3 regions of the Mesorhizobium sp. M0029 genome follow, and region 2 is predicted to be linked to each of the others. Evidence: predicted binding sites of a transcription regulator. Region 2 holds the regulator's gene; each other region holds the start of a gene.
The links. Region 2 encodes PhoB, which activates phosphate uptake and scavenging genes when phosphate is short. Its sites were predicted from a motif close to TGTCATNNANCTGTCAT; they were not measured.
Positions count from the first base shown of each region.

Region 1: the regulator PhoB is predicted to act here: its motif matches at 4,091-4,107, upstream of NKJ76_RS28985 (bifunctional 2',3'-cyclic-nucleotide 2'-phosphodiesterase/3'-nucleotidase).
Region 3: the regulator PhoB is predicted to act here: its motif matches at 3,490-3,506, upstream of ugpB (sn-glycerol-3-phosphate ABC transporter substrate-binding protein UgpB).

Region 1 is NZ_JAMYVF010000026.1:15,403-23,116, reverse strand. It holds gene NKJ76_RS29000 (Dabb family protein) at 1-190, opposite strand, end outside; gene NKJ76_RS28995 (hypothetical protein) at 305-439, opposite strand; gene NKJ76_RS28990 (SAM-dependent methyltransferase) at 699-1,949, shown strand; gene NKJ76_RS28985 (bifunctional 2',3'-cyclic-nucleotide 2'-phosphodiesterase/3'-nucleotidase) at 2,010-3,989, opposite strand; gene NKJ76_RS28980 (NAD(P)/FAD-dependent oxidoreductase) at 4,131-5,396, opposite strand; gene NKJ76_RS28975 (5-formyltetrahydrofolate cyclo-ligase) at 5,574-6,239, shown strand; gene NKJ76_RS28970 (Lrp/AsnC family transcriptional regulator) at 6,236-6,709, opposite strand; gene ald (alanine dehydrogenase) at 6,865-7,714, shown strand, end outside.
Region 2 is NZ_JAMYVF010000018.1:68,749-76,462, reverse strand. It holds gene NKJ76_RS25270 (ROK family protein) at 1-1,145, shown strand, start outside; gene phoB (phosphate regulon transcriptional regulator PhoB) at 1,176-1,865, opposite strand; gene phoU (phosphate signaling complex protein PhoU) at 1,882-2,586, opposite strand; gene pstB (phosphate ABC transporter ATP-binding protein PstB) at 2,627-3,451, opposite strand; gene pstA (phosphate ABC transporter permease PstA) at 3,469-4,785, opposite strand; gene pstC (phosphate ABC transporter permease subunit PstC) at 4,782-6,242, opposite strand; gene NKJ76_RS25240 (substrate-binding domain-containing protein) at 6,338-7,366, opposite strand.
Region 3 is NZ_JAMYVF010000003.1:58,841-66,554, reverse strand. It holds gene NKJ76_RS06360 (sn-glycerol-3-phosphate import ATP-binding protein UgpC) at 1-295, opposite strand, end outside; gene ugpE (sn-glycerol-3-phosphate ABC transporter permease UgpE) at 303-1,151, opposite strand; gene ugpA (sn-glycerol-3-phosphate ABC transporter permease UgpA) at 1,161-2,045, opposite strand; gene ugpB (sn-glycerol-3-phosphate ABC transporter substrate-binding protein UgpB) at 2,117-3,427, opposite strand; gene NKJ76_RS06340 (hypothetical protein) at 3,613-3,759, shown strand; gene NKJ76_RS06335 (bifunctional diguanylate cyclase/phosphodiesterase) at 3,908-6,355, shown strand; gene tlpA (thiol:disulfide interchange protein TlpA) at 6,352-7,044, opposite strand; gene argH (argininosuccinate lyase) at 7,080-7,714, shown strand, end outside.

The sequences.
Region 1 (7,714 bases), on a different contig from region 2:
GCGCGGCCTCATCCTCGAACTCGGCATAGACGACCACGTCGATCGCATCCGACAGCGGATCGACCTTGGTGTTGAGCGTCACCTCGAAGAGGCTTGAATGCGGGATCTTGCCCAGTGTGAGCAAGCCCGTGCGCACGGCCTCGACATCGTCCTTGCGCCGCGCGCTGAAGAAAACGATATGCCGGATCACGCCTGCCTCCACGTTCGATTTGCGGCATGTTTTGTGTGAGCGGGACCGTCGCGTCAACCGCCACGATGTCGCGCCCGGCAATGCCGGCAGGCGACTTTGCAGAGGCGCAAAAAGCTAGGCTTTGCCGGTGACGTAGCGCACGACGCGCGACATCTCCCTGACCGTCGTGTCGAGATAGCGGCCCTGATTGTAGAGGCCGTCCCAGATCAGGAAAAAGGCGATGGCGACGATGACGATGACATAACGCATGGCTGAAACTAACGTATGTGGCTGTTCGTAACCATAGCGATTTCGCCGAGGGCCGCGCTCTCCCGCGGATTCTGGCCTCAGGCCGGCAAGCTGGGCCAGCGCCGCACGAAGCTTGCCTCTTGAAGTTTCGGCCAATGCCATGGAAGATTGTGGCGAAAATTCACGCAGGCTACGGCGTTCGCGCCTGGCGAATGAAAGTGGAGGATGTGGAGGCCGGCAGATCTTGCGCCGCCCCCGCGGAAGTCCAGGGGGGTGTGAGATGGCTGTCAGGGAATACAAAGGCATCGGCGACGCCATCAGGCTGGACGAACTCAATTTCGCCGAGATAGTCAAGGGCCTGCCGGCCAAGGCGCGCATGGTGCTGTCGGCGGCGATGAAATTGCCGCGCGGTTCGCTGAAGGTGAGGATGCCGGATGGCCGGGCGGTTCTTGTCGGCGGCAACGGACCCGGCCCGGATGCCGAACTGGTGTTGAAGAACTGGCGCCTGCCCGGCCGTGCCTTTTCCGGCGGCACCATCGGCGTTGCCGAATCCTACATGGACGGCGACTGGGAAAGCCCTGATGTAACCAGCTTCCTGGAACTGTTCGTCGTCAACTCGGCCGTTGGCGAACGCATTGCCGGGGGCGCCAGCTGGCTCATCAACACGGTCCAGCGCATCCGCCACTGGTTCAACGAAAACACCCGCACAGGCTCGAAGCGCAACATCTCGGCGCATTACGATCTCGGCAACGCCTTCTACAAGCAATGGCTCGATCCCAGCATGACCTATTCGTCGGCGCTCTATGCGACCGGCGCCAACGACCTGGAAAGCGCTCAGGCCGCCAAATACCGCGCGCTGGCCAAGGATACGGGTATCGGCAAGAAGGACCATGTGCTCGAGATCGGCTGCGGCTGGGGCGGTTTTGCCGAATTTGCCGCGCGCGAGATCGGCTGCCGCGTCACCGGCCTGACCATCAGCCGCGAACAGCACGATTTCGCCAAGGCGCGCATCCAGAAGGCGGGACTGTCTGACAAGGTCGACATCAAGCTGCAGGATTACCGAGACGAAACGGGCACTTACGACCGCATCGCCTCGATCGAGATGTTCGAGGCGGTCGGCGAAAAATATTGGCCGGTATTTTTCGGCAAGATGAAGGCGTGCTTGAGGCCCGGCGGCACCGCCGGCCTGCAGATCATCACCATCAACGAGGCCGCCTACGACACCTATCGGGCGAGGCCGGATTTCATCCAGCGCTATGTCTTCCCAGGCGGCATGCTGCCGACGCCGTCGATCCTGAAGACGCTGGGCAGCGACCATGGCCTTGCCCATCTGCGCGAGCGCGTCTTTCCGGACGACTATGCCCGCACGCTTGCCGAATGGCGCAACCGCTTCTGGGCGTCGTGGGAAAAGATCGTCCCGCTCGGCTTCGACGACCGCTTCAAGAAGCTTTGGGAATTTTATCTCCACTATTGCGAAGCCGGCTTTAGAGCCAGCTACATCGACGTGCGCCAAGTGGTCTACAAAGCCTGATCCGAAGCGTGATTGAGCGGGCGTATGCCCGCTCGTTTTCCCTGTTAGCTGCACGTTGCCTCAAAGCAGGATGCGATACTTCGCAAACCCGGATTCGCCCTCGCCGGCCGGCTCGATCTTGAGCGATTTCACTCCCGATATAAAATCCTTCGCTTTGGGGCCGGTCTCGAACACGACGCTGGTGCCGGGCAGCGGCGTGAACGACCAATTGTCGTCGGCCGAGGGATTGATCGTGCCTTCGCTGACGACGTAGCGCACGATCACGTCGCGGTTGGTGTCCGGCGCCTCGTAGATGATCTTCGAGGCATTGATGTCGGGGAAATTGCCGCCACCGCCGGCGCGGTAATTGTTGGTGGCGACGACGAATTTCGCTGCCGGATCAATAGGCTTGCCGTCGAAGCTGAGGCCGACGATGCGGTTCGAGCCGGCATTGGCGACGCCACCCTTGGCATCGTATTTCGGCAGCTGCGACAGGTCTATTCCGTAGCTGACGCCATCGATCACATCGAAATTGTAGGACGGGAATTCGGTGTCGATGAGCGCCTGGTCGGCCTTGCCCGGCTCGATCTTCCTGAAAATGCCGGCCGACATTTCCAGCCATTCCTTCACTTGCGCGCCGGTGATTTCGACGGCGCGCACCGTGTTCGGATAGAGATAGAGGTCGGCGACGTTCTTGATGGCGATGTCGCCCACCGGCACGTCGGTATAGTAGTCGGCGCCGTTGCGCCCGCCGGCCTTGAAGGGTGCTGCCGCCGACAGCAGCGGCACATCCTTCCACTGCGTGCTCTTCAATATGTCCTTGAGGTACCAGCTCTGCGCCTGGTTGACGATCTGCACCGACGGATCGTCGGCGACCAGCGCGAAATAGGAATAGAGCGGCGCCGAGGTCTTGCCGACCGGTCGGCGGACATAGGCAAGTGTCGCCTCATGGTCCGCCTTCAGCGCATCGACGACGCGCTGGTCGTCCGCCACCGTCGGCTTGTTTGCCTTGTCGACGCGCTGGTAGATCGGCCTTGCCTCCGATGTGGCCGAGGCTACGCGCCATTTCGATCCGTCCCGTTCCAGAAGCAGATCGATCAGTCCCATATGCGAGCCCCAGAAACCGCCCATCACGGCGGGCTTGCCCTGCAGCGTGCCTTTCTCGGTGTCGACGCCTTCGAGCGCCTGAAAATCCTTCTTGCCGGGGAAGACGAGATGCTGATGGCCGGTGAACACCGCATCGATGCCTTCGACGCCGGCGACGAAGAAGGAGGCGTTCTCCATGCCGTCGCCCTGCTTGATATCGATGCCGGAATGCGAGAGCGCGATGACGATGTCGGCGCCCTCCTCCTTGATCTGCGGCACCCATGCCCTGGCCGCCTCGACGATGTCGCGCGTCCTGACATTGCCTTCCAGGTTCTTCAGGTCCCAGACCATGATCTGCGGCGGCACAAAGCCGATGATGCCGATCTTGATCGGCTGCTCGGCGCCCGACCCGTCCTTGATCTTCTTGTCGAGGATGACATAGGGCTTGAGGTAGAGCTTGTCGTCGCGCGGTTTGGCGGCAAGCTCGGTGCCGCGGATCAGATTGGCGCAGACGAAGGGGAAATTGGCTCCGGCCAGCACCTTGTCGAGGAACGACAGGCCGTAATTGAACTCGTGATTGCCGAGCGTCGAGCATTCATAGCCCAGCACGTTCATGCCCTTCATGATCGGATGCAGATCGCCTTCCTTGAGGCCCTTCTCATAGGCGATGTAATCGCCCATCGGATTGCCCTGCAAAAGATCGCCATTGTCGATCAGCATCGCATTGGTGGCTTCCTTGCGCACCGCCGCGATCAGTGAGGCCGTCCGTGACAGGCCCATCGTGTCGTTGGCTTTGTCGGCGTAGTAGTCGTAAGGCAGCACATTCACATGGATGTCGGTGGTCTCCATGATCCTCAGATGCGCCTGATTGGCCTGCGCGCGGGCGGAAAACGGATGGAGCATGATCAGCGCCCCGCTGGCGGCCGTACCGGCAAGAAAACTACGGCGGGAGACGGGGTAATTGAGATGCGGCATTGGTTTTCCTTCCCAGCGACGTGACAAGATCCCAGCCCCGGGCGGAAGCTTCGCGCCGAAAACCGGCCATGTCCATCGGGAAGTCAGTCGATCAGCAAAAGGTGACGGCTGGATGAATATCCTTGGCCGCGGTTGAGAACCTCAGCCCTTGTCATCGTCGCCCTGGGTGATCAGCCGCGCGCTGCGCTGGCCGGTGAAATAGATCCATAGCCAGCTAAGCGACACCGAGAGCCGGTTGCGGAAACCGATCAGGAAGTAGATATGCGCCACGCCCCACAGCCACCAGGCAAGCCATCCCGTGAGCTTGATCGAGCCGAAATCGATCGCGGCTGCCCACTTGCCGATCGTCGCCAGGTCGCCGGCATGTTTGTAGCGGAAAGGCCGCGGCGCGCCATCGCCGGCCAGCCGCGCCCTGATCGTCGCGGCGACATGCTTGCCCTCCTGCTTGGCCGAGGGCGCCACGCCGGGCACCGGTTTGCCGTCCGGCCGCAAGACATGCGCGGTGTCGCCGATGACGAAGATTTCAGGACTGTTCGGCACGGTCAGATCGGGCTCGACCATTACCCTGCCCGCCCGGTCCACCGGCGCGCCCAGCCACTCTCCCGCGGGTGAAGCCGCCACGCCGGCGGCCCACAGGATGGTTCGCGCCGGCAGATGCGTATCGCCAAAGACGACGCCTTCGGCATCGAGGCGCGTGACGGCGCGGCCAAGCTCGACCGTGACGCCCCGCCGCTCCAGCGCCTTGCGCGCATAGTCGGACAGCTTTGGCGCGAAATTGGCTAGGATCCTGTCTCCGGCCTCGACCAGCACCACACGCGCCTCACGCGTGTCGATGTTGCGGAATTCGCCGCGCAGCGTTTCATGCGCGAGTTCGACAATGGTGCCGGCAAGCTCCACGCCGGTCGGGCCGCCGCCGACGATGACCAGTGTCAGCAGTGCCTGGCGCTTGGCCGGATCGGTCTCGCGCTCGGCCTGCTCGAAGGCGAGCAGGATGCGCCGCCGAATGGTGGTTGCGTCTTCAAGCGTCTTCAGCCCGGGCGCGAAAGGCTCCCATTCGTCGTGGCCGAAATAAGCATGACGCGCGCCGGTGGCGAGCACCAGCGTGTCGTAGGGAACAGAACTGCCGTCCTCAAGCACCACGCGTTTGCCTGGACGGTCGACGCCGGTGACGTTGCCGAGCAGGGTCGTCACGTCCTCGCGCTTGCGCAGCAGATGACGGATCGGCCAGGCAACTTCCGAGGTCGCCAGCGAGGTGGTCGCCACCTGGTAGAGCAGCGGCTGGAAAAGGTGATGGTTGCGCTTGTCGATCATGGTGATGCGCACGGGTGCGCCGGCCAGCGCCCGCGTGAGTTCGAGACCGCCGAACCCTGCGCCGACGACAACGACATGATGGCTGGTTTCACTCATCGCATTCACCCCTATTTGTCTCCCTCTATCTAGCGATTTTTGTGCACCGCAACAATGTCGCGGCGAGCTAGATTGCCGCTTAAGGCTGCCCAGGACTCGTCGCCGGATGTCGCGAATGCCTATGTCGGCAAGCATGGACGGGTATAGCCTTGCAGGCTGGAACCACGGGAGTGAAGCATGGCCAACGACGATGACAAAGATGGCAAAGGGCGGGGGCAATATTCTTCGCCGCCTTGCTTCATGCACGAACTCGATCCGGAATTTCGCGCGCCATTGACCGACTGGACCGATGTGCGCCGTTGGCGCAAGGCCGAGCGCGAGCGTCTGATCGCGGCACGGTTGGCGGTTTCCGCCGATGCGCGGGTGGCGATGTCGCGGGCTATCGCCGAAGGGCTCGACGCGGCAATCGGCGACATTGCCGGCCGCATGGTCAGCCTCTATTGGCCGTTTCGCGGCGAGCCGGACCTGCGGCCGTGGATGGCGTCGATCAACGAACGCGGCGGCCGCACGGCGCTGCCCATCGTGATCGAGAAAGGCCAGCCGCTGATCTTCCGCGCTTATGTGCCCGGCGACCGGCTGGAAAAAGGCATCTGGAACATCCCGATCCCGGCCGAAGGCGAGCCGGTGCTGCCCGACATCGTCATCTCGCCGATCGTCGGCATCGACCCGCGAAACTACCGCCTGGGCTATGGCGGTGGCTTCTTCGACCGCACGCTGGCTGCCATGCCGTTCAAGCCATTGGTCGTCGGCGTCGGCTACGAACTGCAGCGCATCGACACCATTTACCCGCAGCCGCACGATATACCGATGGATAGGCTGGTGACCGAGGCCGCTCAGGGCTAAGCCAGTTCCGGCTTCATGCCCATGGCCGTGCGATCGACGATCTCGCGCAGGGCAAACGACGAATTGATCTTGGTCACGTGCGGCATCGCCGACAGCCATTCCTTGTGGATGCGCTCATAGTCGACCAGGTCCTTGGCGGCGATGCGCAGGATATAGTCATATTCGCCCGACATCAGGTGGCAGGACAGCACATTGGGGCAGCGCTTGATTGCCGCCTCGAAATCCGACAGCGTCTTTTCGAATTGTCCCGACAGCGATATGTGCACGATCGCCGTCATCTGGTGGCCGAGCGCTGCGTTCGAAAGCCGGGCGTGATAGCCGCGGATGGTGCCGGATTTCTCCAGATTGTCGAGCCGGCGCGAACAGGCCGACTGCGACAGGCCGACCCTTTCGGCGAGCGCCGCATTGGGTATGCGGCCATCCTTCTGCAGTGCCTCGAGAATGGCGATATCGATCCTGTCGAGCGGCATTTCTCGTGATTCCTGCGAAATTTCCTTGATTTCGCGCAACGATTATCGAAACGCGTGACCCCGCGCAAGCGCATTCGCAAACACCTGCGCAACGATTCGTGGTTCACTCGGTTGATACAGGGAACGAGCCCGAAGGGCCGGATCAGGAGAAGACTATGCGCGTCGGTTGCCCCAAGGAAATCAAGAACCACGAATACCGCGTCGGCCTGACGCCGGGCTCCGTCCGCGAATATGTCGCGCATGGCCATGAAGTGCTGGTCGAAAGCGGCGCCGGCGCCGGTATCGGCGCCGATGACAATGCGTATCGCGCCGCCGGCGCCACTATTGCCAAGAGCGCCGCCGACGTGTTCGCCAAGTCCGACATGATCGTCAAGGTCAAGGAGCCGCAGCCCAACGAATGGGCGCAGCTGCGCGACGGCCAGATCCTCTACACCTATCTTCACCTGGCCCCGGATCCGGAGCAGACCAAGGGCCTGCTCGCGTCCGGCGTCACCGCAATCGCCTATGAGACCGTAACCGACGACCGCGGCGGCCTGCCGCTCTTGGCGCCGATGTCGGAAGTTGCCGGCCGCCTGTCGATCCAGGCCGGCGCCACGGCGCTGCAGAAGGCCAATGGTGGCCGCGGCGTGCTGCTCGGCGGCGTTCCCGGCGTGCTGCCCGGCAAGGTCACCGTGCTTGGCGGCGGCGTCGTCGGCCTGCATGCCGCCCGCATGGCGGTCGGCCTCGGCGCCGACGTCACCATCATCGACCGCTCAATCCCGCGCCTGCGCCAGCTGGACGACCTCTTTACCGGCCGCGTCCACACCCGCTACTCCACAGTCGAGGCGCTTGAGGAAGAATGCTTATCGGCCGACATCGTCGTCGGCGCCGTGCTCATCCCGGGTGCTGCTGCACCCAAGCTGGTGACCCGCGAAATGCTGTCGGGCATGAAGAAGGGCTCGGTGCTGGTCGACGTCGCTATCGACCAGGGTGGCTGTTTCGAGACCTCGCACGCCACCACCCATG
Region 2 (7,714 bases):
CCGAGATTGCGGCGACCACCGGCCTCAGCCACTCGACCATATCGGCAATCTCGTCTGATCTGATTCAAGAAGGCATCCTGATTGAAGGCAAACCTGGCGAGACCGGCGCACTGAAACGCGGCCGGCCGCAGGTGGGCCTTGGTCTCAACCCGGAAGCGGCGGCGGTGATGACCGTCGTGCTGTCGCTCAATTTCCTGTCCGTCACCGTCATCGACTATGCCGGCCACGTCGTCGCCGAGGAACAGCGCCGGCTGGACACGCTGACCAAGCCGCGCGACGAGCTGATTGGCGAATGCGTAGCAATCGTCCGGCGGCGGCTTGAGGATCCCGACCTCGATGTCCAGAGCATCGCCCGCATTGCCATGGGCATCCAGGGCATCACCGATTCGCAGGCGCGCGCCATGCTGTGGTCGCCGATCACGCCACTGACCGACATTGCCTTCGCCGACATGTTGGAAGCGGAATTCGGCATTCCTGCCACCATGGAGAACGATTGCAACATGATGGCGGTGGCGCTGCAATGGCGCCAGCCCGAGCGCTACCGCGACAATTTTATCGCCATCCTCTTATCGCACGGCATCGGCATGGGCCTGGTGCTGAAAGGCGAACTGTTCACCGGCACCCATTCCTCGGGCGGCGAGTTCGGCCACATGATCCACCGTCCGGGCGGCGCGCTCTGCCGCTGCGGGCGGCGCGGCTGCGTGGAAGCCTATGCCGGAAACTACGCCATCTGGCGCAGCGCCAAAATGATGGGCGAGGATGCCGAGCCGGTCGATATCGGCGACGCTGATATGCGCGCACTCGCCGCGCGCGCCCGCGAAACCGACGGCCCGGAGCGCGAAGCCTATCGCAAGGCCGGCGAGGCGCTCGGCTTCGGCCTCGGCAGCCTGTTTGCGCTGATCGATCCGGCACCCGTCGCCATGGTAGGCGTCAGCGCCGCCGCCTTCGACCTGATCGAGCCGGCATTGCGCGAGGCCATCGCCCAGACTGCCGGCGGCCAGCACTCGAAGTCGATCTCCTTCGACACCGAGCCCAACGAACTGCCGCTGATCCGCGAAGGCTGCGCCATGCGCGCACTCGGCTTCGTCGACCAGGAGATTTTCGCACCGGGCATTCAGCCCAAATCTGGCAAGCATGTCGCCTGAAAGGCCGGCAACGGCGCGACGCGCAGCATCCTAATCTTCCCTGATCGCGTAGCCGGCGCCGCGAATGGTACGGATGACATCCGGCATGCGGCCGTTGTTGACGGCCTTGCGCAGCCGCCCGACATGGACATCGACGGTTCGCTCGTCGATATAGATCGTCTCGCCCCAGACATTGTCGAGCAGTTGGCTGCGCGAGAACACGCGGCCGGGATGGCGCATCATGAATTCGAGCAGCCGGAACTCGGTCGGTCCGAGCCTGATCTCGCTCTTCTTGCGGTAGACCCGGTGCGATTCTCGATCGAGCACGATGTCGCCGACCTTGAGCACGCTGGACAGCACTTCCGGCTTGGCCCGGCGCAGCAGCGCCTTCACTCGCGCCATGAACTCCGGCGTCGAGAATGGCTTGACCAGATAGTCGTCGGCGCCGGTGGACAGGCCGCGCACGCGATCGCTTTCCTCACCGCGCGCGGTCAGCATGATGATCGGCAGCCGCTCGGTTTCGGGCCGCACTCTAAGCCGCCGGCAGAGCTCGATGCCGGAAACAGCGGGCACCATCCAGTCGAGCACCAGGAGATCGGGCACGTTTTCCTGCAGGCGGATCTCGGCCTCGTCGCCGCGTGTCACCACCTCGACGTGATAGCCTTCGGATTCGAGGTTGTAGCGGAGGAGCACGCCTAGCGGTTCCTCGTCCTCCACGACCATGATGCGTGGCGCGATCATCGGCAGTTCACCCTCATCAGGCCGGCATGGCCATCGCCGTCTCGTCCTGCTTCGGACGATTGGCGGGCAGTTGCTGGCCGGTCAGCACATAATACGCATTTTCGGCGATGTTGGTGACATGATCGCCGATGCGCTCAAGATTCTTGGCGCAGAACAAGAGATGCGTGCAGGCGGTGATGTTGCGAGGGTCTTCCATCATGTAGGTCAAGAGCTCACGAAACACGGACGTGTATTTGACGTCGATGCGCTCGTCGTCATTCCTGAGTTTTGCAAGCGCTGCCGCATCGGTGGCGGCATATTCCTCGACGACGCCTTGCACCTGGATCAGCACCAGCTGCGCCATGGCGTCGATGGAGTGCGACAGGTCGCGCGGCGTGACACTGAGGCCCACGGTGCCGACGCGCTTGGCGATGTTCTTGGCGAGATCGCCGATGCGCTCGAGGTCGCCGGCCATGCGGATCGAGCCGACCACGGCGCGCAGATCGTTGGCCATCGGCTGGCGCTTGGCGATCAGCGTGATGGCGCGGTCGTCCAGTTCGCGCTGGCGCGCATCCATGATGGCGTCGTCGGAAACGACACGCTGTGCCAGCGCATTGTCCGAATTGAGCAGCGCCCTGGTCGAGCCGCTGACCATCGAGCCTGCCAGATCGCCCATGTCGCGGATCAGCTTGCTGATCTGCCCGAGCTCTTCATCGAAGGAGGCGACGGTATGTTCACCCATGATCTTGGTCCTCGTGCCTGAAATTCACCCGCCGGAAGGTTCAGCCGAAGCGGCCGGTAATGTAATCCTGGGTGCGCTTGTCGTCGGGGTTGGTGAACATCTTGTCGGTTGCGCCCTCCTCGACGAGATAGCCGAGATGGAACATCGCCGTGCGCTGCGACACGCGCGCCGCCTGCTGCATCGAGTGGGTGACGATGACGATCGTGTAGTTCTGGCGCAGCTCGTCTATCAGCTCCTCGACACGGGCGGTGGCGATCGGATCAAGCGCCGAGCAGGGCTCATCCATCAGGATCACTTCCGGCGACACGGCGATGGCGCGCGCGATGCACAGGCGCTGCTGCTGGCCGCCGGACAGGCCGGTGCCGGGCTCCTGCAGGCGGTCCTTGACCTCGTTCCAGATCGCAGCCTTCTTCAGGCTCTGCTCGACGATCTGGTCCATGTCGGACTTGCGCTTAGCCAGCCCATGGATGCGCGGGCCGTAGGCGACGTTCTCGTAGATGGACTTCGGGAACGGGTTGGGTTTCTGGAACACCATGCCGACGCGTGCGCGCAGTTCGACGACATCGATGTTCTTGTCGTAGATGTCGTCTTCATCGAGCGTGATCTTGCCGGTCACCCGCGCCGAATCGATGGTGTCGTTCATGCGGTTGAGGCAGCGCAGGAAGGTCGACTTGCCGCAGCCGGACGGGCCGATCAGCGCCGTCACCTGGTTCTGGCGGACGTCGAGATTGACGTCGAACAACGCCTGCTTCTCGCCATAGAACACGCCGACCTTGTCGCCGCGCATCTTGATGACTTCGTTCGACTTGGCGTTCATTTTGTCGCCCACTGCATTCTCAAGGGACTGTTCGGTCATGATGTTCATACCAAATTGCCTTTTTTCTACCAGCGCCGCTCGAACCGGCGCCGGAGCACGATCGCGGTGATGTTCATGGCCATGAGGAAGACGAGCAGGATGATGATGGCGCCGGACATGCGCTCGACAAAAGCGCGCTCAGCCTCGTTTGCCCACATATAGATCTGAACCGGCAGCGCGGTCGCCGGATCGAAAGGCGTCGTCGGATAATCGGCGACGAAAGCGACCATGCCGATCAAGAGCAGCGGTGCTGTCTCGCCGAGCGCACGCGCCAGGCCGATGATGGTGCCGGTAAGGATGCCTGGGGCGGCAAGCGGCAGGATGTGATGGAACACCATCTGCATCTTGGAGGCGCCGAGACCTAGGGCCGCCGAGCGGATCGACGGCGGCACCGCGGCGAGGGCGGCGCGCGTGGCGATGATGATGGTCGGCAGCGTCATCAGCGTCAGCACCAGGCCGCCGACGAAGGAAGCCGAGCGCGGCATGCCGAGGAAGTTGATGAACACGGCAAGGCCAAGCAGACCGAAGACGATCGACGGCACCGCCGCGAGATTGTTGATGTTGACTTCGATCAGGTCCGTAAAGCGGTTCTTCTTGGCGAATTCCTCGAGATAGATCGAGGCGGCGACGCCGATCGGCAGCGCCAGCAACAGCACGATCACCATCATGTAGAACGAGCCGATGATCGCCACGCCCATGCCCGACGTTTCGGGCCGGCTGGAGGCGCCATAGGTGAACAGGCCGGTGTTGAAATGCTCGGCCATCACGCCGTCGGCTTTAAGCTTGTTCATCCAGTCGATCTGCTGGTTGGACACCTTGCGGCGCGCTTCATCGACGCCGAGGTCGATCTGACCCTTGAAGGCCGAGTCGAGGTTCGCGGCAGCCAGGATGTCGACGTCACGCGTCCTGCCGATCACCGACGGATCGGCGGAGACGATGTCGCGCAGCTGGACGCGGGCGCCTTCCGACAGGAAGCCCTTGAGCTTCAGCATCATCGGCTTGTTGGCCGGATCGATGCCGAGCTTGGCCACCAGCGCGTTTTCGGCGAGCTTGGGATAGTTCGCCTTGATCAGCACGGTAGGGTCGGTGGCGCGCTTGCCGGAGGGATCGATCACCTTCTCGTCGAAGGTGACCGGCAGCGTCACCGTCGTCTGCCAGAAGGCGGTGTAGCCTTTCGAGACGATGGTGATCAGCATGATGGCCAGGAACGCCAGGCCCACCGAGATCGCAATCACGCCATAGATGCGGAACCGGCGTTCGGCGGCATAGCGCGCCTTCAGCCCGATGTCGCGGCGCGGACGCGCGACGGCACCCGCCATCGTGTCCAGGGGGATGTCGGTCATTCGTACTGCTCCCGGTACTTGCGCACGATGTAGAGGGCGACGATGTTCATCACCAGCGTCAGCGCGAACAGCGTCAGGCCGAGCGCGAAGGCGACCAGCGTCTGCGGCGAGTTGAACTCGAGATCGCCGGTCAGCTGGTTGACAATCTTGACGGTGATGGTCGTCATCGCCTCGAACGGATTGGCCGTCAGATTGGCGGCGACGCCCGCCGCCAGCACGACGATCATCGTCTCGCCGATGGCGCGCGACGCCGTCAACAGGATGGCGCCGACGATGCCGGGCAGTGCCGCCGGCAGGATCACCCGCTTGATCGTCTCGGAGCGCGTGGCACCGAGGCCGAGCGAGCCGTCACGCATTGCGCGCGGCACCGCGGTGATGATGTCGTCGGACAAAGAGGACACGACCGGGATCAGCATGACGCCCATCACCAGACCGGCGGTGAAGATGCTCTGGCCCTGGATGAAGGGCGAGCCGCCGGTGAGTGCCGCCGACAGGTCGCGCAAGAACGGTCCGAGCGTGACAACGGCGAAGATGCCGTAGACGATGGTCGGAATGCCGGCCAGCAGTTCCAACGCCGGCTTGACCACCGAGCGCACACCGCGCGAGGCATATTCGGACATGTAGACCGCCGACATCAGCCCGACCGGCACTGCCACCAGAAGGGCGACGGCGGCGATGTAGAGCGTGCCGGCAAGAAGCGGGATCAGGCCGAACTGACCCCGGCTGCCGCCGGAACCGGCGGCGGCGAAACGCGGATCCCACACCGTGCCGAAGAAGAAGCTCATCGGCGACACGCTCTCGAAGAAGGTGATGGTCTGGAACAGCATCGACAGCACGATGCCGACCGTGGTCAGGATGGCGATGGTCGAGGCCGCAAGCAGCCCCCACAGCATCAGCTTCTCGACGTTGTTGCGCGCCCTGGCGCGCGGCGCGATCTGCCTCAGCGCATAGAAGGCGCCGGCGACCGACAGCGCGAAGGTCAGCACGGCGCTGAACAGGCCGAGCCGGTCCTGGACCTGGTTCGCCTCGACCGCGATCGGGATCATATAGTCCTGGGTGTCACTGGCCAGTGCCACGCCCTTGGCGGCGAGCAGCGGCTGCAATTCGGCGAAAGTAGCGGGAAGTGCGGTATCGCCATCGAGCCGGCGCAGGCCCTTGGCCAGGCTCTTCACCAGGCTGGCGTCGAGCGCTTCGCTGGCCACCTTTGTGTCGGCGGTGCGCTCGGGCAAAGCGGCATGGATATGCCGGTCGAGATAGAAGGAAGAGCCGATATCCCAGACGGCGAGCAAAAGGACGGCAGGCAGGACCGCGAGCAGAAAGGCCCACCAGCCATGATAATGCGCGCGCGAATGCGGCTTGACCTTGCCGGTATCCTGCGCCGCGGCGCGCTGGCGGCCGACCACAAAAGCGACCACGCCTATGGCGATGACTATGGCGAGTACGAGCAAGGACGACATAACCCACCCCAGGGAAAATTCAGATCGCCGCAGCCGTTTCGGCAAGCGGCGAAGTCAGGGCGCGGAGTTCATCCGCGCCCTGATCCGTCCGTTGATTACATTGTCTTTCCAGCGGCGAAGGCGTCGCGCTGGCCCTGACGTTCGGCGTCGGGAGCGGAAACCAGGCCGTACTGGGCGAGCGGGCTTTCCGGGCCGATCATCTGGTCATCAAGGAAGAACTCGACATATTCCTTGAGGCCGGGAACGACGCCCAGATGCGCCTTCTTGACGTAGAAGAACAACGGCCGCGACACGGGGTACGTGCCATCGGCGATGGTCTGCGTCGAAGGCACGATGCCTTCCACGGTAGCGACCTTCAGCTTGTCGGCATTGTTCTCGTAGAAGGCGAGGCCGAACACGCCAACGCCGCTCTTGTTGGAGTCGATGCGGGCCAGCGTCTCGGTGTAGTCGCCGTCAATGTCGACAGCCTTGCCGTCTTTGCGGATGGCGATGCAGGTCTTGCCGATTTCCTTGTCGTCGGCGATGCCGGCAGCCTTCAAAGCGGCCTTGTCGCAGCCGGCGTCGAGCAGCTTGGTCTCGAACACTTCACGGGTGCCGTGCTTCTCACCCGGGATATAGGCGGCGATATCCCAGTCGGGCAGCTTCGGATTGACCTGGTTCCACTTGGTGTTCGGGTTGTCGACCAGCTTGCCGTCGACCACCAGCTTGGCGGCGAGCGCCTTGTAGATGTCGGCGGGAACCAGCGCCCAGTCCGGACCCTTGATGTCGGAGGCAAAGACGATGCCGTCATAGCCGATGCGGACTTCCTGGACGTCCTTGACGCCGGCGTCGGCGCAGGACTTCAGCTCGTCCTTCTTGATCGGGCGCGAGGAGTTGGCGATGTCGATCGTGTCTTCGCCGACGCCCTTGCAGAACTCCTTGATGCCGGCGCCGCTGCCGCCGGACTCGACCACCGGGGTCTTGAAGTTGGTGAAGGTTTCGCCGAACTGCTCGGCGACGATCTTGGCGTAAGGCAGCACGGTCGACGAACCGGCGACCTGGATCTGGTCACGCGCAGCGGCGACACCGGACGATGCGGCGAACGCTACCGCCACGGCCGATGCCGTAACGAGGAATTTCTTCATGTGGCCTGCTCCTGTTCGGAAGATGGTCTCTTGGCGCCCTCTTCAAACCGGCGCCCGCTGAGGCCAATAGCCTTCGATTATTACAGTCGCATGACAGTTTCGTGTCAGCCCGGTAACGTCGCACAGACGCCTCGTGAGCCGCAGCCTTTAAGCCGGTTTGTGGGGATGGAAGTGCCGCTGGAATCAGACGCTTGCGCGATTCGTGCTGGCATCAAGTCCCGGCACACCGCAGGCCGCGATGCCGAGAAAGAAAAACCGGACGGGAGCGCGTTGCCCGTGGCCAGAGCGAATCTTGGCCGAGCCATCGCCAAAAACAGGTCCGTTGGGGTAGATTCGACGCTGTTTCTT
Region 3 (7,714 bases), on a different contig from region 2:
AGGCCATGTTGTCGTAGACCTTCATATGTGGATAGAGCGCATAGTTCTGGAACACCATGGCGATGTCGCGCTCGGTCGGACCGATCGTGTTGACGATCTTGCCGTCGATGGCGACGGTGCCGGAAGAAATGGTCTCAAGCCCGGCGATCATCCGCAGCAGCGTGGACTTGCCGCAGCCGGACGGCCCAACCAGCACGCAAAGCTCCTTGTCGGGAATGGCGATGGAGACACCCCTCACCGCCTCGACGCCGCTGGGATAGACCTTCTTCACATCCTTCAGATCGACGGTCGCCATCGGCTTCTCACTTTTCGGAATCGACAAGTCCGCGCACGAACCAGCGTTGCATCAGCACCACGATCAGGATCGGCGGCAGTATGGCCAGCATCGCGGTGACCATGACCAGATGCCATTGGGTATCGGCATCGGCGAAGGAAACCATCTTTCTAAGTGCGATGACGATGGTGTTCATGTCGTTGCTGTTGGTGACGAGCAGCGGCCACAGGTACTGCGTCCAGCCATAGATGAAGAGGATGACGAACAGTGCTGCGATGTTGGTGCGCGACAGCGGCAGCAGGATGTCGAAAAAGAAGCGCCATGGTCCGGCGCCGTCGACACGCGCCGCTTCCACCAACTCACCTGGGATGGTCATAAAGAACTGGCGAAACAGAAGCGTGGCGGTGGCCGAGGCGATCAGCGGAATGATCAGGCCGGCATAGGTGTCGATCATGCCGAGATCGACCATCACCTTGTAGGTCGGCAGGATGCGCACCTCGACGGGAAGCATCAGTGTGATGAAGATCAGCCAGAAGAAGACCATCCGAAGCGGAAAACGGAAGAACACGATCGCATAGGCCGAAAGGATCGAGATGAAAATCTTCCCCACCGCGATGCCGAGCGCCATGATCGTGGTGTTGAGCAGCAATCGGCCGACACTGACGCCGCCGATGCGGCCGACACCGCCGAACAGCGCCTCGCTGTAATTGTTCCAGACCTGGTCGCCGGGCAAAAGAGGCAATGGCGGCTTGAGGATGGTCTGCAGCGTCTGCGTGGAGGCAACGAAGGTGTAGTAGATCGGGAAAGCGACGATCAGGATGCCCAGGATGAGCACGGCGTGGGCGATGAGGGCGCGAAGCGGGGACTGACCAATCATCGCTCGCGCTCAACCGTAGTGGACTTTGCGTTCCACATAGCGGAACTGGATGGCCGTGAGTGAGATGACGATGACCATCAGGATGACCGACTGCGCGGCCGAATCGCCGAGGATCAAATTGACGAAACCGTCATTGTAGACCTTGTAGACCAGCGTCTCGGTGGCCTTGCCTGGCCCGCCGCCGGTGACGGCATGAACGATACCGAAAGTGTCGAACAGCGCATAGACAGTGTTGACGACCAGCAGGAAGAAGGTCGTCGGTGCGAGCAGCGGCAAGACGATGGTCCAGAAGCGCTTCGTCTCCCCGGCGCCGTCCATGGCCGCCGCCTCTATCAACGTCTTCGGCACCGCCTGCAGCCCGGCGACGAAGAACAGGAAATTGTAGCTGATCTGCTTCCAGGCAGCCGCAGATACCAGCAGGATCATGGCTTGGTTTCCGTTAAGCAAGGGATCCCAGGCGATGCCGAGACCTCTCAAGGCGTAGGCCAGCGAACCGATCGAGGGGTTGAACAGAAACAGCCACAACATGCCGGCAATCGCCGGCGCCACCGCATACGGCCAGATCAGCAGCGTGCGATAAAGGCCTCTGCCGCGCACCACCTTCTCGGCCATGACGGCAAGCAACAGGGCCACACCCATGGCGACGATCGCGGTCGCCAGAGAGAACACCAGCGTGACTTTGATCGAGTTGAGGTAGGCCGGGTCGGCCAGCACCTTGCGAAAGTTGGCGAGCCCGACGAACTTGCTCTTCAGCCCGAACGGGTCTTCCCTAAGCATCGACTGGTAGAGCGCCTGCCCGGTCGGCCAGTAGAAAAAGATCAGCGTAATGGCGAGTTGCGGCGCCACCAGCAGGTAAGGCAGGGTCTTGTTGGGGAAGACGACGCGTGGAGACAGGGTGATTCCCTCGCTATTCAGGAAATCGTCCACGCGGGTCCGCGTGGACGAGGTTCAACTGACAAATCGCTTCAGTTTCCGATCGCTTCCTGAATCGCCTTGTTGCCGCGTGCGACCGCGTTGTCGAGCGCCTGCTGCGCAGTCTGCTGGCCGGCCAGCATCTTCTCGAACTCCTCATTCTCGATGTCGCGCACCTGCGGCAGGTTGACGAGGCGCACGCCCTTCGAGTTCTCGGTCGGCGCCTTGCCCAGCATCTGCAGGATCGGCGTCTCACGGCCCGGGTTCTTGTCATAGAAGCCGGACTTCTTGGTCGCCTCATAGGCAGCGAGCGTCACCGGCAGATAACCCGACTTCTGATGCAGATACTCCTGCACTTCGGTCTTGGACAGGTGGGAGAAGAACGCCGCGACGCCCTTGTATTCCTCGTCCGATTTGTTGCCGAACACCCACAGGCTGGCGCCGCCCGGCGTGGTGTTCTGGGGCGCGCCCTTGGCGTCACTATCATAGGGAAGCTGGCCGATGCCGTAGTTCATGCCCGACTTGACGATGTCACCGAGACCCCCCGACGATTCGGTGAAGATGCCGCATTCTCCGGCAAGAAAGATCTGCTTGGCTTCGGATGTACGGCCGCCATATTTGAAGGTGCCGTCCTTGGCCAGGTCGGCGAGCGCCTGGAAATGATTGACGAAGATCGGCGCATTGATCTTGAGCTCGACGTCGGTTCCGGCAAGTCCGTTCTGGTTGGTGCCATAGGAAACGTCATTCCAGGCAGCGAAGGCCTCAAGGTGGATCCAGGTCAACCAGGTCGAGGTATAGCCGCAGGAAGCGGCGCCGCTCGCCTTGATCTTCTTGGCGGCTTCCCACACCTCGTTCCAGGTCTTTGGCGGATTGTTCACATCAAGCCCGGCCTTCTGGAAGATATCCTTGTTGTAGTAGAGGATGGGCGACGAGGAATTATAGGGGAAGGACAGCATGGTCCCGTCCGGCTTCGAATAGTAGCCGACGATGCCGGGCAAATACTGGCTCTTGTCGAAGGTCACGCCGGCGCTGGTCAGCACATCGGCCACCGGCTTGATCGCACCTTCGGCGGCCATCATGACGCCGGTACCCACGTCGAACACCTGGATGATGTCGGGCGCTTGCCCCGCACGAAAGGCAGCGATGCCGGCATTCAGCGTTTCGGGATAGGTGCCCTTGAAAACAGGGAGAATTTCATAGTCGCTCTGGCTGGCATTGAAATCCTTGGCGATCTTGTCGACCACCTCGGCATTGGCGCCGGTCATTGCATGCCACCAACTGATCTGGGTGGCGGTGAAGGCGGAGGTGGTGGAAAGCAGGGTCAAGGTGGCGGCAACACCGGCCGCAAAGCCGAACAACTTCATGTTTCATCTCCCGTTTGTCATTGGCGAAAGGGGCGCTCCCGCGAACGCAATATGTGTCGCTGATGACAATCGGACAACGGATTTGTTGCTGTTTCGTGAATTTCATACCCGGCTAACTTCGCGCCCCCTCGCCTTGCAACGAGGACAGAGAGAAATGCCAAGCCGGCTCAGCGATAGAATGGGGCATGGTGGGCCTGCAAGGATCGCCGACCGCCCAGCGATGCGTGAAGGGCCCGCGTGACAGCGCCACGCACCTGCACCGTGCGGCCGCCAAACCGGCGCTCGGCCAGATCGAGATCGGCCGAGCGGCATCGCGCCAGGCGCTGCTGTAACCGTGCGTCTGGAATGAGAACAGGATCGCCGCAACGTACAACCCGAAAAACCCGCTGTAGTTGTAGTTCGCATAACCGATTCTTCGTCAAGCGTGGCATACTAATCAAGTGGACGGCTTGATTGCTGTGGGAGAGCAGGTGGGGCGAGATGCTGACGGTCTATAATTGTATCGTGCATGAGCACGATCTGAGACTGGTCGCACTGGCAGCGCTCATTTGCGGTATTTCTTCCTTCTCGGCGGTCAACCTGCTTCGCCATGTCGACCGCTCGAGCGAGCGCAACCGCTATACCTGGCTGATGATAGCAGCCACTTCCACCGGCTTCGGTATCTGGGCGACGCATTTCATCGCAATGCTTGCCTTTTCTCCCGGAATCCCCAACGCCTACAATACGGAAATGTCGGCGCTTTCGCTCGCCGGTTCCGTCGCCCTGACCGCTGCGGGCATGTGGATCGCCACCTTGCGCCGGGGCATCGACTACCCTCTGGTCGGCGGCGCGGTCCTCGGCGCTGGTATCGCCGCCATGCACTATATCGGCATGGCCGCCTTCGAGGTCGAAGGGCGCATCGTCTGGAACCCGCTGCTGGTCGGCGTCTCGGTGCTGACAGGCGTCACCCTCGCCGCGCTGGCGCTGCTGGTCGTGTTGCGACGGCCGTCCATGAAGGCCACAATCGCCGCCGCCATCCTGTTGACGCTGGCGATCTGCAGCCTGCACTTCATCGCCATGGGCGCGGTGTCGATCTTCCCGGACTCCTCCATCGAGATATCGCAGTTCACGGTCGAACCGGTGTCGCAGGCCTTCGCCGCCGCTGCAGTCAGCATGGCTATCCTGGTGCTTTCAGCCGCAGCATTGTGGATCGACCTTCGCTTCCGGCGTCACAAGCTCGAGGCCGAGCGCATGCACGGCCTCGCCAACGCCGCCGTCGAGGGGCTGATCGTCTGCGACGGCGCCCGCATCGTCAGCGCCAATGACAGCATCGCGGCACTCACCGGCATTGCGCCGGAAGTGCTGAACGCGATGCTGCTTGGCGACCTCTTCGGCGAACGCACCGCGGCCGGCATGTCCGACTGCAGCGGACAGGCACAGGAAGCCGAACTCAGAGCCCATGACGGCGCCACCATCCCCGTCGAACTTATCGCCAGAAGCATCGACTATTGCGGCAAGCGGCACAGCGTGGTCGCCGTGCGCGACATCCGCGAACGCAGGAAGGCCGAGCAGGAGATCCTGCGCCTCGCCCATTTCGACCCGCTGACCGGGCTCCCCAACCGCCGCAGTTTCTCCGGCCGGCTCGAGGCCGAAATTGCCGCAATGGACCGCGGCGGCAAGGGTGGGCATCTTGCGCTGCTGCTGCTAGACCTCGACCGCTTCAAGGAAGTGAACGACCTGTTCGGGCACGGCGCCGGCGATGCCATGTTGCAGAAGGTGGCGCTATGCGCCTCCGCCGTGCTCCGCCACGGACAGATGCTGGCGCGTCTCGGCGGCGACGAGTTCGCCATCATCGCTCCGAACCTTCCCGATCCGCAGGCGGCCGGCCGCATCGCCGAGGCGGTGCTGGCGGCCATGCGCGAGGAAAACCGGCTGTCGGTCGGTGGCGGGCTGGTGTCGGCCAGCATCGGCATTGCACTTTATCCGCTCGACGCCGATGAGCCGACACTCCTGGTCAGCCACGCCGACACCGCGCTCTACCGCGCCAAGGCCGAGGGCAAGGACACCTACCGTTACTTCGAGGCCTCGATGGGCGCCGAGGCGCGAGACCGGCGCGTGATGGAGCACGAACTGCGCCAGGCCATGGCGCGCGATGAGTTTCGCCTCGTCTACCAGCCACAAAAGGAGATCAGCAGCGGGCGGATGGTCGGGTTCGAAGCGCTGATCCGCTGGCGCCATCCGCAGCGCGGCGACGTGTCGCCGGCGACCTTCATCCCGGTGGCCGAAGACAGCGGCGTCATCATCCAGATCGGCGAATGGGTGCTGGCGACGGCCTGCGCCGAGGCTGCGCGCTGGAAGAACCCTCTCACCGTCGCGGTCAATGTCTCGGCGGTGCAGCTCCACAATCCGAATTTCAGCCGCAAGGTGCATGAAGTCCTGCTCGGCTCCGGCCTGACGCCCGGCAGGCTCGAACTCGAGATCACCGAAACGGCGCTGGTCAAGGACATGCCGCGCGCGCTGGCGACCTTGCGCCAGGTGAAGGCGCTTGGCGTGCGTGTGGCGATGGACGATTTCGGCACCGGCTACTCCTCGCTATCCAATCTCCGCGCCTTCCCCTTCGACAAGATCAAGATCGACGGCTCATTCATCAAATCAGTCGACAGCAACGGCCAGGTGGCAGCCATCGTGCGCGCCGTTCTGGGGCTTGGCCGCGGTCTCGGCCTGCCGGTTCTGGCCGAGGGCGTCGAGACGCTGGGCGAGCTGAAATTCCTCGACGCCGAGGCCTGCGAGATCGGCCAGGGCTATTATCTAGGCCGGCCGAGCCCGATCGAGGCGTTCAGCGAACTGACCGGCGTCGCGGCGCCGGCGGCACAAGAGGACGCCAGCGTCAAACAACGGGGCGGCAGCATCTTGATGCTGCCGCCGGCGGCGGCCCTGCGCTCATCCTAAGGGGCGAGTGCGGCCTCGACCAGGCGCTTGGCATCCGGTCCCGACCATTCGGCCGGTCCGTTCATATGCGCGACCAGGCAGCCTTCGCCATCGATCAGCATGGTGACGGGGAGGCCTAGCGCCAAGCCACGCGTCTTGACGTCGTTGAACAGCGCCAGCGTCGAATCGCGGTAGTAGCCGAGCGACCCGATGCCGATACCGGCGAGGAACTTCTTCGGCTTCACATCGTCGCCGGCATCGACATTGACCGCGACCACTTCGAAGGCATCGCTGCCCTTTTCCTTCTGCAGCGTATCGAGCGCCGGCATTTCGGCGCGGCAGGGCGCGCACCACGTCGCCCACAAGTTGAGCAGCACGGTCTTGCCGACATGATCGGCGATCGTCATCGGCTTGCCGTCTGGGCCGTTGAAGGCGAGGCTTTTCAGCGATTGCGGCGGATCGGCGGGCAGCAATGCCGCCACCTGGCCGGTGGCTGCGGCGGCAACCTTTTTGGCGCGGTCGCTCTTGGCGGCGCAGGCGACATCGTCCTTGCTGTTGCCCGCGCCGGCCGCAGGTGCGCTGCCGGTGGCTGCGTTGTTGCCAGACCCGCTCTCGCTGACATATACCGCGACCGCGCCGGCCAGCACGCCCGCCAGCAAAGCGGCGAGGATCAGGCGCGGGGCCGGGAAGTATCTGTTACCGTCTGCCATTTTTCTAAGACTGCTCCGGAGCACGGGTTATAGCGATGAGCGACAAGAAGGCCAGCAACCAGATGTGGGGCGGACGTTTTGCCTCGGGTCCGGCCGCGATCATGGAAGCGATCAACGCATCGATCTCGTTCGACCGCAAACTCTATGCCCAAGACATAAGAGGTTCGGTCGCCCACAGCGAGATGTTGGCTGAAACGGGCATTATTTCGGCGGCCGATCAAGAAAAAATCGCTCACGGGCTGAACACGATCCTAAAAGAGATCGAGGCCGGCACGTTCGAGTTCTCGACCCGGCTGGAAGACATTCACATGAACATCGAGGCCCGCCTTGCCGATCTGATCGGCCCGGCCGCCGGCCGCCTGCACACGGCGCGGTCACGCAACGACCAGGTGGCGGTGGATCTCCGGCTCTGGGTCAAGGACGAGTGCTTTCGCGTCGCCGAGGCGCTGAAGGGGCTGATCTCAGCCTTGCTCGATCGCGCCGAGGAGCATGCGGCGACCGTGATGCCCGGCTTCACCCACATGCAGGCGGCGCAGCCGGTGACCTTCGGCCACCATTGCATGGCCTATGTCGAGATGTTTTCGCGCGACCTGTCGCGCGTCCGCGACGCCATCGAGCGGATGGATGAAAGCCCGCTCGGCGCGGCAGCGCTTGCCGGCACCAGTTTTCC